One region of the Methylobacillus flagellatus KT genome, then DNA from elsewhere that is predicted to be linked to it. Evidence: riboswitches for the same ligand, from Rfam matches in the RefSeq annotation. Region 1 holds a riboswitch; each other region holds the start of a gene.

Region 1 (5,867 bases):
ATCTGTTCTTCTCCACCGGCATCCCGGTGTGCATTCTGGTGCTGAAAAAATGCAAGAAACCGGATGATGTGTTGTTCATCAACGCTGCCGAGCACTTCGAGAGGGGGAAACGGCAGAACCAGCTCTTGCCGGAGCACATTGACAAAATCATCGACACCTACCGCTACCGCAAGGAAGAGCCGCGCTACTCGCGGCGGGTAAGCATGGAAGAGATCGAAAAGAACGATTTCAACCTCAACATCTCACGCTATGTCAGTACTGCTATTACAGAGGAGGAGGTTGACTTAAACGCGGTAATTGGTCAGTTAAAAGCAATAGAACAGGAAATTTACCAAGCTAAATCTAAGCATAATGAATTTCTAAAAGAGCTTGGATTGCCATTATTGCCTTAAGAGTTAATTTTTCATATTTAGGTTTGCTTCTCGAAAGGTATGTCCATGTATCAGGTAATGCTCGTGGCCCTGGGTGGCGCGATCGGCTCCGCCGCCCGTTTTACGCTGTCAGGGTTGGTCTTGCGTTATAGCCTGGACTGGCGGTTTCCTTTGCCCACCTTTACGGTCAACATCATCGGTTGCCTGGTCATCGGGATGTTGGCCGGGCTGGCCTCAAAAGAGGGGTTCATTTCCCCCGACATGCGTGTGCTGCTTTTTACCGGGCTTGTCGGCGGGTTTACCACGTTCTCGGCATTCGGCTTGGAAACATTGGTCTTGTTGCGGGAAGGGCTTGTCGGGATCGCCGCTGCCTACATCGTGTCGAGCATCGTCGTCGGCTTGGTCCTGATGTGGTTGGGCTTCGAGCTGGTCAAAATGACGATGCAGGCATGAACGGATGCTCTCGCTGAAACGCGGCTGATGGGCCTGGCAATCTATATCCACTCCATATGCCGCTGATGCCGCAGCGCGATCACGCCATACTAGTATCAGCAAGGGGAAACGCTATGAGGAAGGCCAGCAGCGTCGAAGCCAGGTTCGCGACATGGCTCGCTACATTGATGATGCAACTGGCTAGAGAAATCACCGCTTGGTGGATGCGCATGATTCGGTCGCCTGCGTGAGAAGCTGGGAGATCTCTTCTGGGCGCTGAGGACGCACCACCCGCCCGACTTCGACGCCATTGTGCAGCAGAACCAACGTAGGCCATAGTTTGACCTTGAAGCTGCGTCCCAACCGTTTGCCCCTGCCGTCCTCGATGCGTTCGTGACGCAGGCCGGGAAATTGTGCTAGTGCCTTGCCGAGCATGGGTTGGATCGCTTGGCAAAATCCGCACCAGTTGGCGCCGAATTCCAGCAACAGCCATCCTGTCATGGCGTCAAGATCGCTTCTGTGTGGTTCAGGGTTCCAGGCTGGTTTCATCGCGTTGCTCGGCAGTCATGGTGTTTTAGGTTGGTTGGTGATGGGGGCTGCGGTGTGCCATGAGTGACCGCAACGAGGGCTGAAAATTCGCTGAAAATTTACCCTTAAAAATCCAGCATATACCTCATTGGAACAATATATAGTGTTTTTTGGTGTACACAAACACATTTTATTGCGATATAGTCCACACCATCTACGGTGTCCGGCGATTGTTCGATCCAGCCGGAAACAGGGAATGCGGTCAAGGGAATATCCTGTCAAGCCGCAGCTGCCCCCGCAACTGTGACCAGTGAGCGGCAAGCCAAATAGAAGGTCACTGGGCCTGGAAGTTTGAGGCCCGGGAAGACAGGCTGTCCGCGTGGACCTGGGAGCCAGGAAACCTGCCGTAGATCATTTTCATAACGTTTGAGGCGGGGTGTCCTCGGCTGGATAGGGTATCGCTGATGCGTCGGCGCCTTACCTGTCATGCTGTTTCATGATTGTTGCTTGATTGCCTTGGGCAATTCATGTCCGCTCATGAGGAAACCCTGCTTCCTGACTGGGAGCCTAAGATGACACAGTACGAATCCATGAAAGCCACCAAGCGCGATGGCCGCCAGGAACCGATCAACCTGGACAAGATCCATCGCGTGATCGATTGGGCGGCGCAGGGGCTGGACAATGTATCGGTATCGCAGGTCGAGCTGAAGTCGCATATCCAGTTCTATGACGGGATTCGCACCGACGTCATCCATGAAACCATCATCAAGTCCGCCGCTGACCTGATTTCCGAGGAAACGCCCGACTACCAGTACCTGGCTGCGCGCCTGTCGATTTTCCATTTGCGCAAGATCGCCTATGGTCAGTTCGAACCGCCGCATTTGTTCGATCACGTCACCAAGCTGACCGAGATGGGCAAGTACGACAAGCATATTCTGCAGGATTACAGCCGTGAGGAGTTCGACGCGCTGAACGATCATCTCGACCACTGGCGGGACATGAATTTTTCCTATGCTGCGGTGAAGCAGCTGGAAGGCAAATACCTGGTGCAGAACCGGGTGACCAAGAAAATCTACGAAAGCCCGCAATTTCTCTACATGCTGGTGGCGATGTGCCTATTCGCCAGGTACGAGGGCAAGACGCGCCTGGAATACATCAAGCGCTTCTACGATGCGGTGTCCACCTTCAAGATTTCACTGCCCACGCCCATCATGTCCGGCGTGCGCACGCCGACGCGCCAGTTCAGTTCCTGTGTGCTGATCGAGTGCGATGATAGCTTGGACAGCATCAACGCCACGACCAGCGCCATCGTGAAATATGTATCGCAACGTGCCGGCATCGGTGTCAATGCTGGCCGCATCCGTGCGCTGGGCAGCGAGATCCGGGGCGGGGAGGCGCAGCATACCGGCTGCCTGCCGTTCTACAAGCTGTTCCAGGCGGCAGTGAAGTCCTGCTCACAGGGCGGCGTGCGCGGCGGCGCTGCAACCTTGTTCTACCCGTTGTGGCACCTGGAGGTCGAGTCGCTGCTGGTGCTCAAGAACAATCGTGGCGTCGAGGAGAACCGTGTGCGCCACCTCGATTACGGTGTACAGATCAATCGCCTGCTGTACCAGCGCCTGATCAAGGGCGGCAACATCACGCTGTTCTCACCGCATGACGTGCCTGGCCTGTATGACGCTTTCTTTGCCGACCAGGATGAGTTCGAGCGCCTATACACGCAGTACGAGGCGAACGACAGCTTGCGCAAGCGCATCGTGCCTGCGGTGGATTTGTTTTCGCTCCTGATGCAGGAGCGTGCAGGGACGGGGCGTATCTATATCCAGAACGTCGACCATTGCAACACGCACAGTCCGTTCAATCCCAGACTGGCACCGGTACGCCAATCCAACCTGTGTATGGAGATTGCGCTACCGACGCGACCGCTCAATGACATCAATGATGAGAACGGCGAGATTGCATTGTGCACTTTGTCGGCGTTCAACCTGGGGGCGCTGGAAAGCCTGGATGAACTGGAAGGGTTGGCCGACCTGGTGGTGCGTGCGCTGGATGCCTTGCTGGATTACCAGGATTATCCGGTCAAGGCCGCGTTCAACGCTACCCAGAAGCGCCGCTCGCTGGGCGTGGGCGTCATCAATTACGCCTATTACCTCGCCAAGAATGGCACCGGTTACACCGATGATGCGGCGCTGGGGCTGACCCACCGCACCTTTGAGGCAATCCAGTACTACCTGTTGAAAGCCTCGGTGCAGCTCGCGCGCGAGTTCGGCCCGTGCGGCGCATTCAATGAAACCACTTATTCGCAAGGCATCCTGCCCATCGACACCTACAAGAAGGACCTCGATGCCGTCTGCCAGGAAGCACTGCAACTGGACTGGGAGCAGCTGCGCAAAGACATCGTCGCACACGGATTGCGCAACTCCACCCTGACCGCGCTGATGCCTTCCGAGACTTCCAGCCAGATCGCCAACGCTACCAACGGCATCGAGCCGCCGCGTGGCCTGGTGTCAGTCAAGCAGTCCAAGGACGGTATCCTGCGCCAGGTGGTGCCCGAGATCGAGCGCCTGCGCAACCAGTACCAATTGCTGTGGTCTTTGCCCAACAACGACGGCTATCTCAAGCTGGTGGGTATCATGCAGAAATTCGTCGACCAGTCGATTTCATCCAATACCAATTATGACCCCAAGCGCTTCGAAGGCGGCAAGGTGCCGATGAAGCAATTGCTCAAGGACCTGCTGCAGGCCTATAAGCTCGGCATCAAGACCCTGTACTATCACAACACTCGCGACGGCGCGAGCGAAGGCGGCGCCGAGGCCGGGGATGATGGCTGCGAAAGCGGCGCGTGCAAGATCTAGGGGCGAACCCCAGTCAGGGCAATGGAATGGGCAGCAGCTTTGCTGCCTGATTGAAGGGTATAGAGACGAATCATGGCATATAGCATTTTTTCCAAGGTCGACAACGAGCAACTGAAAGAGCCGATGTTCTTCGGTCAGCCGGTCAACGTGGCGCGTTACGACCAGCAGAAATACCCGGTGTTCGAGAAGCTGATCGAAAAGCAGCTTTCCTTCTTCTGGCGTCCGGAGGAGGTGGACGTGTCGCAGGACCGCATCGATTACCAGGGCCTGCCTGAGCATGAAAAGCATATTTTCATCAGCAACCTGAAATACCAGACGCTGCTGGATTCCATCCAGGGGCGTAGTCCCAACGTGGCCTTGCTGCCGCTGGTGTCGCTGCCGGAGCTGGAAACCTGGGTCGAGACCTGGGCGTTCTCGGAAACCATCCATTCGCGTTCCTATACCCACATCATCCGCAACATCGTCTCCGACCCAGCGCTGATCTTCGACGATATCGTACGCAACGAGAACATCGTGGCGCGGGCGAGCGATATCTCCGCCTATTACGACGACCTGATCCACTACACCATGCTGTATTCGCAATTGGGGAAGGGCGACCACGTCATCAACGGCGAGACCAAGACGGTCAACCTGCGTGAGTTGAAGAAGCTGCTGTACCTGTGCCTGATGAGCGTCAATATCCTCGAGGCAATCCGTTTCTACGTCAGCTTTGCCTGCTCATTCGCATTTGCCGAACGCAAGGTGATGGAAGGCAATGCCAAGATCATCCGGCTGATCGCGCGCGACGAGGCGCTACACCTCACCGGCACCCAGCATATGCTCAACATCATGCGCAGCGGCCAGGACGACCCCGAATTCGCCGGCATTGCCAGCGAGCTGCAGGACGAGTGCTTCGAGATGTTCAAGCGCGCGGCGGAGCAGGAAAAGAAATGGGCCGACTACCTGTTCAAGGACGGTTCCATGATCGGCCTCAACCGCGACATTCTCTGTCAGTACGTGGAGTACATCACCAACAACCGCATGGCCTCGGTCGGCCTGTCTGCCGCGTTCCCCAATGCCAAGAATAATCCCATTCCCTGGATCAATACCTGGCTGGCATCCGATACGGTGCAGGTCGCCCCGCAGGAAGTGGAGCTGAGTTCCTACCTTATCGGCCAGATCGATGCCGAAGTCAGTTCGGAAGATCTCGGCGACTTCGAGCTTTGAGCACGGTCCGCACCCGGCACACCAGCTTCAGCCTCATTCCTCAGGAAACCCTGCTTGAGGGGCTCGAGCGTACCGGGCACGAAGTGGAATACCAGTGCAGGGGCGGCTATTGCGGCCTGTGCCGGGTGCGCCTGCTGGATGGCGAGGTGCAGTACCTTGAGCAACCATTGGCATTCATTGCCTCCGACGAAATCCTGCCATGCTGTTGCGTGCCCCGGTCGGATCTCAGGGTGGATTGCGAACTCAGGCCGGAATTCAGGGGCTGGCAGGAGCAGGAAGATATGTTCCCAGTTCAGGCCAGCCTGTTTGCAGATGACGCATCATTGCAGATGAGCCAGCCGCGCCAGCCAAGCAAGCGCCCGCGGAAGAGGAGGCCGCCTAGCAGGCTTCCAGCGCAGGGAGTTCTGTTCGACTAGCCTCTGTCCAGTGGACGGGCGGTGGAAAAAATATCCCACATGGTGATGAACAGCGCGGCAAT
Region 2 (5,867 bases), 1.2 Mb from region 1:
GGGGTGATCACCCTGGCGCCTGTGTAGGCAGCAAACAAGCTGATCGCTTCTTGGCCGATGTTGGCGGAATGGTTCATTAAAGCATCATTCAACTGCATATCCTGCAACCGGTAAACCGGTGGTTCATCGGAATTCGCAGAACCCAGGGCGCGGAAACGCACCTGCCCTGCTTGTTCCTCACCCAAAAACACCAGCACTTCGTGCAAACCCATCCTGAGCACGACGCTGCAGTTTGATAAGGCCAACTGTCGCTCCCGCAGGCTCACAGCCAGCCTTCCTCCATCATCACTTCCTGGATCAGCGGCACCAGCGCCTGGGGCAGCTTCACCTGGGTCAGCAAGGCCTGGTGCCCGGCTTTGGATACTTTGCGCAAGGTCTTGCGCAGAATATCTTTCCATTTCGGCACATCATACTCCGGGTGCTGGCCGACGAACTCTTCAAGGTAGTACTCGACGAACACCATCACGACCACGTCTTCCAGCACCTGCATCTCGGCATCGGCCAGCGGCGCTTCCTTGCTGACCAAGGCCGCCACGCGCAGTATCGTTTCCTCGTCATATCCAGCCTGCTGCATGATCTCACGCGCCACTTCGGCATGATACTGCTTGAGCTTGCGCCGCCATTGGTGATAGCCCGGTTTGGTCATCGGGTAAGCGTCGCGCGGCAAGGTCCAGCGCTCGATATGCTGGCAACGCGCGGCCAGTTGCAACGCCTCGGAGGCATCCGGGCGGTAGCGCTGCAACATCTCCGTCATGCGTTGGGCATAGGCCAGCTCCTTGGGCACAGCCACGCCGTTGACCAGCGTCTGGTTCGGGTCTTGGGCATTGCGTGCGTCAAAGGCCTGCATTGCCTGGGTAAATGCTGGTCCGAATCGGGCATCGACTTGCATGGCATACCTTCCTGAGTAAATTGAATGTCATTTTACTCGAAACACCCACGGCGCTCGTTTCATTGCCATGCAAAACATGGTGTAATCGCAGGCATTCAACATAAGGCACCATCATGGAATTCACGCTGCGCGACAACTATATCGAACTTTGCAATTTGCTCAAGCTGGTCGGCATTGCCGAATCCGGCGGCCAGGGCAAGACCATGGTGACGGGAGGCCTGGTGCAAGTGGACGGCCAGCCTGAAACACGCAAAACTGCCAAAATCCGCGCGGGACAGGTAGTGGAATGCATGGGGCAGCGCATTGTTGTATTGCCTCATGCATGAGTAACAACCCCATGATTTACATTGACCACTTCTCCCCCCAGTCTTAGAATCCACCTCACTTACGGTTTTCCCCTGCATCATCACGGGGAAATAATAGGGAATCCGGTGAAGACAAGATGTTCGTAATCCGGAACTGCCCCCGCAACTGTAATCGGTGAGTCTGTTTGCCACTCTTGCCACTGGACTTGATCCGGGAAGGCCGCAAGCAAGACGATGACCCGAGAGTCAGGAGACCTGCCGCAAGTGAGCTATGTTGTTCGAGAAGGGCGGGGTGTCCTGAAATCGGCGAATGTTCACCATTTTCCATTCGACATGATTGATGCATTGCAGACTTGGGCGCCATGGGCATCTCAGGTCGAGTTGCCGTTGCCGCGGCTTTTGCATGCCTCCTCTCTGCTCCGACCCTATAGCTGATTTACACATGACAGTTTGTCATGCTGAACAATCCACCAGGGAGCAATCCATGAAAAGCAGCAACCCCATTCTGGCCACTGTCTTGATGGCCGTCTTTTCCAGCGGGGCGCTGGCGGAAGATGCCACGTTGGAGGAAATCCAGGTCAACGCAACATCCGACAAGCCTGGCCTGAACCTGAAAAAACAAAACAATACAGGTAGCCGGCTTGGCCTGACGGCAAAGGAAACGCCTGCCAGCGTTGAAACACTGGATATTCAAACCATTCGCCAACGTGGCGATATCTCTATTCGTGAGGCGGTCACGCGTACGACAGGCATCACCGATATCAGCACGATCGGCAATGGCCAGTCATTCTCTTCTCGCGGCTTTACCGGAAACAACTCGGTTGCCCAGGCCGAAGATGGGGTACGCCTCATGACAGGTGCCGGTACATTGACCTATCCTTCAGATGCATGGGGATATGAACGTATCGAAGTATTGCGAGGTCCAGCCTCAGTATTGTTTGGCGATGGTTCTGCTGGCGGCATCATCAACAGTGTGCGCAAGCAGCCCAGCCGGGATGCTTCCCTGGAGGCATTGGTAGGCGCCGGTTCTTATGGTGCATATCGGGCCGCATTAGGGGGCACTGGCGCCATTGGCGAAATTGGGGCTTTCCGTATTGATGCTTCCGTCCTGGGTGGCAATGGCTATATCAGTCGCGGAGATTACGACAGCAAGAAACTCATGACCTCTTTCTCGTTTGCTCCCACAGACAATCTAAAAATTGGCTTTACCCTGGATCATGCAGAAGACTCGCCAACCGCCAATCTTGGCTCGCCGTTGATCAACGGACATCTATCTCGTTCACTGCGTAGCAGAAATTACAATGTTGCCGACAACAAATTGGATTTTGTCGACTCGCGCGCACGTGCAAAAATTGAATGGGAAATCAGTCCTCAACTCACTTTCAGGAATGAAAGCTATTGGTTCAAGTCTGACCGTGAGTGGCGCAACGCCGAGGCATTCATGTTCCAGCCCGCCACCCATACCGTCAGGCGTAGCAGCTTCACCGCCATTGAGCACGCCCAGAAACAGATTGGGAATCGTGCGGAGTTAATCTCGCAACAAGATTGGTTTGGGCATCAGAATCGATTCTCGGCCGGCTGGGAAATCATGCGTTCGGAATTTCAACATCGCAACATTCATGGTAATAGCAGCGCTACTGACACCATTCCAGCTGCCGGATTCAATCCTGGGCTATTTATTAGCCTGAATCCAGTCACTAGAAATTACGATGGCACTATCCGACAGCAGGCATTTTTTGCTGAAGATGCATTCAGTCTGACAAACCGCTGGAAGCTGATCGCCGGGGTCAGAAAAGAATTTATCCATACCGATAGCGAAGACTTCAGAAATGCCGCCAATGAAGTCCGAGATAACTTCTCACCAGTGACTTGGCGTTTAGGTACCATATTCGATACTTCTGAAAATACGAGCATTTACGGGCAAATCAGCCGAGGCACAGACCCGGTTACCAACCTTCTGGGATTAAACCTGGATAACGCCAGGTTCAGCCTGACGCGATCTCGCCAGGCCGAAATTGGCATCAAGCAGTCACTGGAAAGTATCAAGGGAGAATGGACGCTGGCGCTTTACCATATCGCAAAAGATGACATCATCACACGCGATCCTGTCACGCCATCCACCTCTATCCAGGGAGGCTCGCAATCCTCTCGTGGTATTGAATTCGCAACTACCTTCTATCCCGTCGAACGCTGGAGGGTGGATTTCAATGCCACATTATTGAATGCGCGCTTTGATGAATTGCGCGAAGCGGTTGGCAGTCCAGCATCCTCGGTATCTCGTGCAGGCAACACCCCATTGAACGTCCCCGAAAAGGTCGCGAATGCATGGGTCTACTATCAAGCGCCTGCATGGGAAGCGGGCATAGGGGCGCGTTACGTAGGCAAGCGCTACGCAAACAATGCCAATAATGTTTCGCTTGCTGGCTATACCGTCTACGACGCCAGTGCAGCCTGGCATGTCAACAAACAGATGACACTGCGCGCTAATATCCGTAACCTAACGGACAAATTTTATGCAGCTTTGGCTTATGGCAGTACACAACACATCATCGGCGCACCGCGCCAGTTAGAATTCACCGCAGAATTCCGTTACTAATCCACCCCCCCTGAGTACAACACCATGAAGCTATTCTCCATGCGCAATCTCCACCTCTGGCACCGCTGGCTGGGGATCGCGCTCGGAGTACTGGTGCTGCTCTGGTTCATTTCCGGGGTGGTCATGTTATTTGTCGCCTATCCCAAGCTCACTCCGGAAGAGCGGCTTCCGCGCCTGGAAGCGATCAATACCGGCTTGGCACATGTAGCGCCAGCCCAGGTGGCTAGCATGCTGGGCGGCGAGCCGGACCGACTCCGGCTGACCATGCTCAGTGGTCGGCCGCTTTACCATGCCTTTTACCAGGATCAATGGCATGCCATCTGGGCCGACAATGGGGACAAGCTCAGCGTTGGGTCAGAGATCATTCGCGCATCGGCGCAGGCTTTCCTCCCTGGCGCCTCTATGCGCAATATGGAATTGATCGAGCGTGACCAATGGTCGATCTCCTCATCGCTCAATGTCTATCGGCCCCTGTATCGTGTGACGTTCAGCAGTGGGGATGTGCTGTACTTGTCCAGCCACACGGCCGAGGTCGTGCTGGACACCTCGCGTAGCGAGCGCGCCTGGAACTGGCTGGGCTCCATCATCCACTGGATTTATTTCACGCCACTGCGTTTTGACCATCATCAAGCCTGGCGCCAAGTCGTCATGTGGCTCTCATTTCCCGCCACAGCCATGAGCCTGATCGGCATCTGGCTGGGCATAGACCGTCTGCGCCTTCGCCGTCGCTACAAAGGCGGCCGCATGACGCCCTACCGCGGCTGGGCCAAATGGCACCACATTTCCGGCCTGCTTGCAGGGATACTGTGCGTGACATGGTTGTTCAGCGGCTGGATCTCGATGAAGCCATTCGATATGTTCGCGGGCAGGAAGTTGAGCACGGAAGAATCGCAGCATTGGGCAGGAAGCCCACATGGGCCACTGCCGGCATTGCCAGCAAAGATGGACGCTACGGACAAAATTGGCGAGATCGAATGGATATATTTTGCGGGCACGCCCATCCTGCTCGGCCTTGCACAAAATCGCACCTGGATGCTGGATGCAGAAAGCGGAGCGTCGCTCGCCCCATTCGCAACATCAGCCTTCGCCACACAGGCGTCAGGCATGCTACCGGAAGCAAGGGTCAAGGCTGTCACACGGCTTGAAAATGGCGACAGGTATTACTACGGCAAACGGATGGAAGCGGTGTCCCCGGTCATCCGCATCGACCTGGATGATGCATCTGCGACCAGCTATTACATTGACCCGGCCACTACGCGCATCGTGGTATCACATGACAATCGCAGCCGTACCTATCGCTGGCTGTTTGCAGCATTGCACAGGCTCGACTTCGCACCACTCGACAATGCCGAGATCCCGCGCTGGATCGTCGTCATTCTGTTCTCGATCGGCGGCACCATCCTCACTGCCGCCGGCATGGTCATGGGCTGGCGCCGCCTTACTCGCGCCTAGCGGCGATATTGCGGCAATCACCAGCAACCAATGGCGGATTACCGGAACCCGGCCTCAGTATTACACCGCTGCTGACGCCATTGGAAGCCACACAGGCTTGGAAGCCCACGCGCGTGCTGCGCGGGGTCGCCGTTTCAACCAGCACTTCCCGTTGCTCATCCGATAATGCCAATGCGCCGCTTTCAGACAGCCACTGCTCATAAGAGGGGTAAGCGCCATGCGTTTCGCGGAATAATTCCAGCTTGCCATGCAGCTCCTGGGCAATTCGATCGGTATCCACGGGCCCTCGCTGCTGCAAGGCCAAGGCCTCAAGCACCTCCTCCTGTTGCTGCTGCACTGCCTTGCCCTGGGATACATAATGGGCGCTGAACAGGAACAGCACCAACAGCACCGTGTAGATCAGGTTGATCCCGATGGCCAGGACGGCAAACAAATTACCTTGGCTCACCGTGCGCGACTTGTGCAGGGCGAATATCCCAAGCACCACACCAAGCAGCGGCACGCAGAAAACAGACAACAGCAAAGCGATAATGCCGGGTTTCTTTCCCGGGTCAGGTGTCTTATCGTTTTCTACAGTGTCTTGTACAGATGCCATGACGATCATTCCAGTGGTTGAAACAGGGGG
Region 3 (5,867 bases), 1.2 Mb from region 1:
AGACGGCCTTGTTGTTGCCCAACTGGCTTTTCTTCAACAGCCCGGTCTGCTCGAACTGCGCCAGTACACGGTACACCGTCGCCAGGCCGAACTCGGAATGCTCGGTGATCAGGATTCGATAGACATCTTCCGCCGCCAGATGGCGCTGCTCGCTGTTACGAAAGATATCCAACACCTTGAGACGTGGCAACGTGATTTTCAGGCCACTATTCCTCAAATCCTGATGCGGATCCACCAATCCGTCTTCTTTCTTCGTCCCCACTACTCATCTCCTTAATCAATTGAATCCTGACGCCGCAATAGCATATCATGCATTGGGGTGATGCCAAGCATCAGGCAAGCAGTTTCATGATGAACTCCCAATCCCTGGGGTCCACCGGCGTAATCGAGAGCCGGTTGCCGCGCTGCAGGATGCGCAGGTTCTGTAGCTCTGGCGTTGCGCGCAGCTCTTTCAGGCTCAACAGGCGAGTTTTCCTCACGAGTTTGACATCCACATTAAACCAGCGCGGATTCTCAGGCGTCGCCTTAGGGTCATAATATTTATGACCCTCGATAAACTGGAAGCGATCTGGGTAAGCCTGTTTGCTGACTTCGGCAATCCCTACGATGCCTGGCTCAGCACAATTTGAATGATAAAACAGCACGCCATCACCCACTTTCATCTGGTCGCGCATGAAGTTGCGCGCCTGGTAATTGCGCACACCATACCAATCCACAGTTTGATTGGGAAAGGAAGCCAGGTCATCAATCGACACATCGGAAGGCTCGGATTTCATCAACCAATAACGCATGAAATTCTCAAATCAACACAGATTCCGTATCATAACCCGAGTCGCATTCAAATATTCAGAGTCCTCAGCATGGTCCGCAATGTCCTCGGCACTAGATTACTACCCTGCAGCACAGACCCCGTCACCGGCTTCACCCGCAGCGGCAGCTGTGAAACCGGGCCAGAAGATGTTGGCAGTCATACCGTGTGCGCTATGATGACCGAGGAATTCCTCGCGTTCTCGCTCTCCAGGGGCAACGATCTCAGCACACCACGACCGGAATACGGATTCCCTGGGCTGGCCCCAGGCGACCGCTGGTGCCTTTGCGCATCCCGATGGCACGAAGCCGCCGAAGCGGGCTACGCTCCGCCCGTGGTACTGGAATCCACCCACGAACGTGCTCTGGATATCGTCAGCCTTGCAGACCTCGAGTACCATGCCTTGAGATAGGCATGAGCGCTGCTCATGAGGCCCAACAACTGAATGGGAGTTCCCCGCAAATGCCATCCGGACCGGCATCCTGAACCTGTACGGTTCAAGTGGTAACGACCTAAAGCTACGTTAGGTACACCCGCATCGGGGCGCGCACACTGTTACTTAACAGACCGAAACCAAAGCCAAATTTATGGTTCAAGGAATCTATGGCCCGAACAGCACCGCAGGGAACAAAGGGAAGAAGCCGGGATCGCCCGGCCCCTGAAAACTTGTGACAGCTGCGCTGTCTGACATCAATCAACGCGATCGAATAACGGGTTCTGATCATCGCCAACGACAGCATCAATCTGTTCCTGCATTAAAGTGATTCTACGCTTGAAATCACCAATGTCAAAACCACCGGCATCAGTAGTCAATAACTCATGCGTGATATTGAGCGCCGCCATGATGGCAATCTTCTCGGCACCGACCACCTTGCCGGTATCGCGGATTTCGCGCATTTTCTTATCGAGATAATCGACCGAGCGCAACAAGGCCTCGCGCTCATCGTCAGTACACGCGATCGTCAGCTCGCGCCCCATGATGCTGACATCGACGCCACGCACGCTGCTCATACGGTTCCCTCCGGAAGACGTTCGATCAAGGCTTGCAGCCTCTGGCTCGCAAGCTCCATGTTTTCCTTCAACTGCTTGCTGTCATCCTGGCAGCGTACAAGCTCTTGACGAAGCTCAAGATTTTCAGCCCGCAACAATTGGCATAAAGATATCAGCTGCGTGAGCTTTTCTTCCAACATGATCAAATCGGCATTCATGGCGCCACTATAATTGCAAAATCAGCCCATGGTCAACTGGAGTCGGGAATTTATAGCATGATTACAATATGTTATATCAATAACTTATTTCACCGTATAAAGTACAGATCAATTATAATAGCGACCAAGTTTTGAGGTGTCCTTGGCCTGTTCATGGCGCAAGGGTGAAACTGGGAAACAGGTGCGTGAGATCCAATGCGATCCACAATGCCTGTGCTGCCCCCGCAACGGTAAGCAAGCCGATATGCCAACATGCCACTGTGAAAGACCTTCATGGGAAGGCGGCATATTCTTAAATCTTGCAAGCCCGGAGACCGGCCTGAAAACGATCAAGGAAGTGCTGCGGGGATGCGGCGGTCCGATGACCATCCGGCTCAAGCCATTTTCCCGCACACTCCATTCATGCACCAGCTCTTGCGGGGACGCAGGGGCTCTTTGGAGTCATTAACTAATGTTGCGTTTTTCTCTGGGCATTGCCGCCCTTGCCTCAATTCATTCTTTCCCATTAATCGCCAGTGCTGATGGCATGCGGCTTGAAGACACGATTGTCACTGCCTCGCGCAGTGAACAGAAAAGCAGCGAAGTACTAGGGGATGTTTCCGTCATCTCCCAGGAGCAGATCCAGCGCGCAGGCCAGTCTTCCGTGCTTGAGCTGTTGGGCCGCGAACCTGGTATTGAAATCATGCATAACGGCGGCTTGGGCAAAAGTACCGATATTTTTATACGTGGCGCCAATTCGACACATACCCTGGTACTCATCGATGGTATTCGCGTCAGCTCTGCAACTTCCGGCACTACCGCAATCCAGAATATCTCCCTGAACCAGATCGACCATATCGAGATCCTGCGCGGCCCGGCAAGCAGCATGTACGGTGCAGATGCGATTGGCGGCGTCATCCAGATTTTCACTAAATCCGGCAAGGGCCAGCCCCGGCTGCAGGCTTCAGCAGGGCTTGGCACTTATGGCACTGCCATCGGCGATATTGGCGTCAGCGGCAGAATTAGTGATACCAGCTTCAGTCTGCAGGCGGGCGCTACTCATACGCATGGTGTCAGCGCATATAACAGGCATCACAGGAACTACAACCCCGACCACGATGGATACCGCAACCAGAACCTGAATGCCCGTATCACCCAGCACCTCAGCGAACACCATGAGCTTGGCTTCAATGCCTTCATCAGTGATAACAAGAATTTTCATGATGGTGCGGTCAGGGCCAATGAATATTATGGCGAACAGACCCTGTCGAGCTACACGGTACACAGTAAAAACCGTTTTACCGACAACTGGACCAGCACGCTGAGCATCGCCAGAAGCATGGATGACCTGGCCTCGTACTCGAAGTCCGCCACGGCCACCAGCCGCGACACCATCAAGACCACGCAGGATCAATACCTGTGGCAGAACACGGTGACGACTGACCTGGGCGTATTCAATGCCGGCCTGGAATACCGCAAGCAGAAAGTGGAAAGCAATGCTGACCTGGCAGAAGACAGGCGCAACATCCGCTCATGGATGGCAGGTTGGCAAAAACAGTTCGACAGACATGGCTTGCAGATGAACTTGCGCAATGATGACAGTACGCAGTTCGGCGACAAGACCACCGGCTCAATCAACTACGGCTACCACATCACGCCCCAACTAAGGGCAGGCGCAGCGTTTGGCACGGCTTTCGCCATCCCGACCTTCAACCAGTTATACAGTCCACTGAACCCTGCCTTCAACTATATCGGCAATGCCGAACTCAGGCCGGAAGAATCCCGTAACAAGGAAATCAGCCTGCAATACGACAACGGCACCCACCAGATCGGTGCCATTTACTACCACAACGAAGTGGATAACCTGATCGCCAACAGCCGCAGTCTGGTGAATGGCGTCAACCGTTTGATGCCGACCAATATCAATGAAGCCGTGCTCAGGGGCCTGACCCTCAGCTACAAGGGCAACTTCACGGATTGGCGGCTATATGGAAGTGCCGACCTCCAGCGTCCAGAAGATCGCGGCGACACCACCTCGGGCAACCTACTGCCGCGCCGCGCGAAAGCGCATGCCAACTTCGGTGTCAGCCGGACATGGCAGTCCTTCGAGCTGGGCAGCGAACTGGAAGCATCCTCCTATCGCTACGACAATATCAACAATACGCCATCTTCCCGCATGAGTGGTTACACCCTGGTCAACGTGTATGCCAACTACCGCATCAATCCGGACTGGACGCTCAATGCCCGCGTCAACAACCTGTTCGACAGGCACTATGAACTCGCGCAAGGCTTTAGCACCCTGGGGGCCAACTTGTTTGTCTCATTGCGCTATGCGCCGGCATTCTAGGCGCGGTCAGGCGTGGATAAAACGAAACAGGCCGGGAATTTCGGTTAAAATTCAACCCTATTTGACCAACCGGCCCAACCAAGGAACATAACATGCTGACACTCAACAAGAATCACCAGATCATGATCGGCCTGCTGCTGACTGCGCTGCTCGTCCTGACACGCGGCCACCATTTCGCCGCGGTAAACCACCTGCCCAGCGCATCCTGGGCGGTGTTCTTCCTGGCCGGCGTCTACTTGCGCCCAGCCTGGGTGTTTCCCGCCCTGCTCGGCCTGGCCGCGGCACTTGATTTCGCCGCCGTGACCTGGGGCGGCGTCGACGGCTTCTGCACCTCGCCCGCCTACGGCTTCCTGCTGCCTGCCTATGGCAGCCTCTGGCTCGGCGGCCGCTGGTTCGCCAAGCACTACCAGTTCGCCTTCAGCCGCATCGCCCTGCTGGCGGCTACAGTGGTGGGCAGCAGTTTTGTCTGCCACCTGTTCTCCAGCGGCGGTTTCTATTTCTTCTCTGGCCGCTATGTCGACCCGACGCTGGCCGAGTTCCTGCCACGCATCGCCAAGTATTACCCATCATATTTGGGTACGCTGGCGTTCTACGTGGCGACTGCTGCCATCATCCACATTGTGGTGAAGGCGCTTTACGCTGATAGCAAACGAACCGCATGACCGATCAGGAAAAACCAGACCTTAACCAGCGCCATTCAGACCGGATGGCGCGCAAAAAATCAGTTGTTGATGCCAAGATAGAGGCTGCGCGCATTGAGCGAGGCCTGTTCCTGGTGAATACCGGCAACGGCAAAGGCAAATCCACTGCCGCTTTTGGCCTCCTCGCCCGCGCCCTCGGCCACGGCATGAAAGCCGTGGTGGTGCAGTTCGTCAAGGGCCGTTCCGACACCGGCGAGGAAGCCTTCTTCCGCCACCAGCCCAATGTCAGCTGGCATGTGATGGGCGAAGGCTTCACCTGGGAAACCCAGAACCGCGAGCGTGACATCGCCGCTGCCCAACAAGGCTGGCAGGCTGCGCAAGCCGCGCTCAGGGATGAAAGCGTAGGTGTCGTCATTCTCGACGAGCTCAACATCGTCCTCAAATACCATTATCTCGACCTGCAGCAAGTGCTGGCCGACATTGCCGCCCGTCCCGCCATGCAGCATGTCGTCGTCACCGGCCGCGCCGCCCAGCCCGAGCTGGTCGAGCAGGCCGACACCGTCACCGACATGACCATGGTCAAACATGCCTTCAAGCACGGTGTGCAGGCGATGCCAGGGGTGGAGTGGTAGGCTCGTGACAACCAGTTGCCCGGCATTGCTGCTGTCCGCGCCAGCCTCCAATCAGGGAAAAACTCTGGTATCTGCTGCGCTGGCACGCGCATGGCGCAACCAGGGACTGATCGTTCAAGCGTTTAAATGCGGCCCGGATTTTCTCGATCCGATGATCCTGCAAACCGCGACAGGCAGGCCGGTTTACAACCTCGACCTTGCCATGTGCGGCGCTGATGACATTGCCGCCCGGCTACACCAGGCTGCGCAGAA

Evidence for each region. Region 1 has a riboswitch for cobalamin ahead of nrdA (class 1a ribonucleoside-diphosphate reductase subunit alpha). Riboswitches for the same ligand answer to the same signal wherever they lie in the genome.
Region 2: another riboswitch for cobalamin. It lies ahead of MFLA_RS00580 (TonB-dependent receptor); the one in region 1 lies ahead of nrdA (class 1a ribonucleoside-diphosphate reductase subunit alpha).
Region 3: another riboswitch for cobalamin. It lies ahead of MFLA_RS00645 (TonB-dependent receptor domain-containing protein); the one in region 1 lies ahead of nrdA (class 1a ribonucleoside-diphosphate reductase subunit alpha).

What each region holds. Positions count from the first base shown of each region.
Region 1 covers NC_007947.1:1,284,943-1,290,809, forward strand. The annotation lists gene MFLA_RS06245 (type I restriction-modification system subunit M) at 1-392, shown strand, start outside; gene crcB (fluoride efflux transporter CrcB) at 438-824, shown strand; gene MFLA_RS06255 (thioredoxin family protein) at 1,014-1,352, opposite strand; cobalamin riboswitch at 1,532-1,755, shown strand; gene nrdA (class 1a ribonucleoside-diphosphate reductase subunit alpha) at 1,904-4,183, shown strand; gene nrdB (class Ia ribonucleoside-diphosphate reductase subunit beta) at 4,256-5,389, shown strand; gene yfaE (class I ribonucleotide reductase maintenance protein YfaE) at 5,386-5,805, shown strand; gene MFLA_RS06275 (AI-2E family transporter) at 5,802-5,867, opposite strand, start outside.
Region 2 covers NC_007947.1:116,893-122,759, reverse strand. The annotation lists gene MFLA_RS00595 (hypothetical protein) at 1-245, opposite strand, end outside; gene MFLA_RS00590 (DUF4202 domain-containing protein) at 263-889, opposite strand; gene MFLA_RS00585 (RNA-binding S4 domain-containing protein) at 1,003-1,215, shown strand; cobalamin riboswitch at 1,261-1,472, shown strand; gene MFLA_RS00580 (TonB-dependent receptor) at 1,679-3,790, shown strand; gene MFLA_RS00575 (PepSY domain-containing protein) at 3,815-5,242, shown strand; gene MFLA_RS00570 (hypothetical protein) at 5,229-5,837, opposite strand.
Region 3 covers NC_007947.1:130,966-136,832, reverse strand. The annotation lists gene MFLA_RS00670 (transcriptional repressor) at 1-262, opposite strand, end outside; gene MFLA_RS00665 (EVE domain-containing protein) at 333-791, opposite strand; gene MFLA_RS14230 (DUF2237 family protein) at 861-1,220, shown strand; gene MFLA_RS00655 (cell division protein ZapA) at 1,499-1,819, opposite strand; gene MFLA_RS00650 (hypothetical protein) at 1,816-2,016, opposite strand; cobalamin riboswitch at 2,134-2,354, shown strand; gene MFLA_RS00645 (TonB-dependent receptor domain-containing protein) at 2,468-4,342, shown strand; gene MFLA_RS00640 (hypothetical protein) at 4,435-5,004, shown strand; gene cobO (cob(I)yrinic acid a,c-diamide adenosyltransferase) at 5,001-5,615, shown strand; gene MFLA_RS00630 (cobyrinate a,c-diamide synthase) at 5,569-5,867, shown strand, end outside.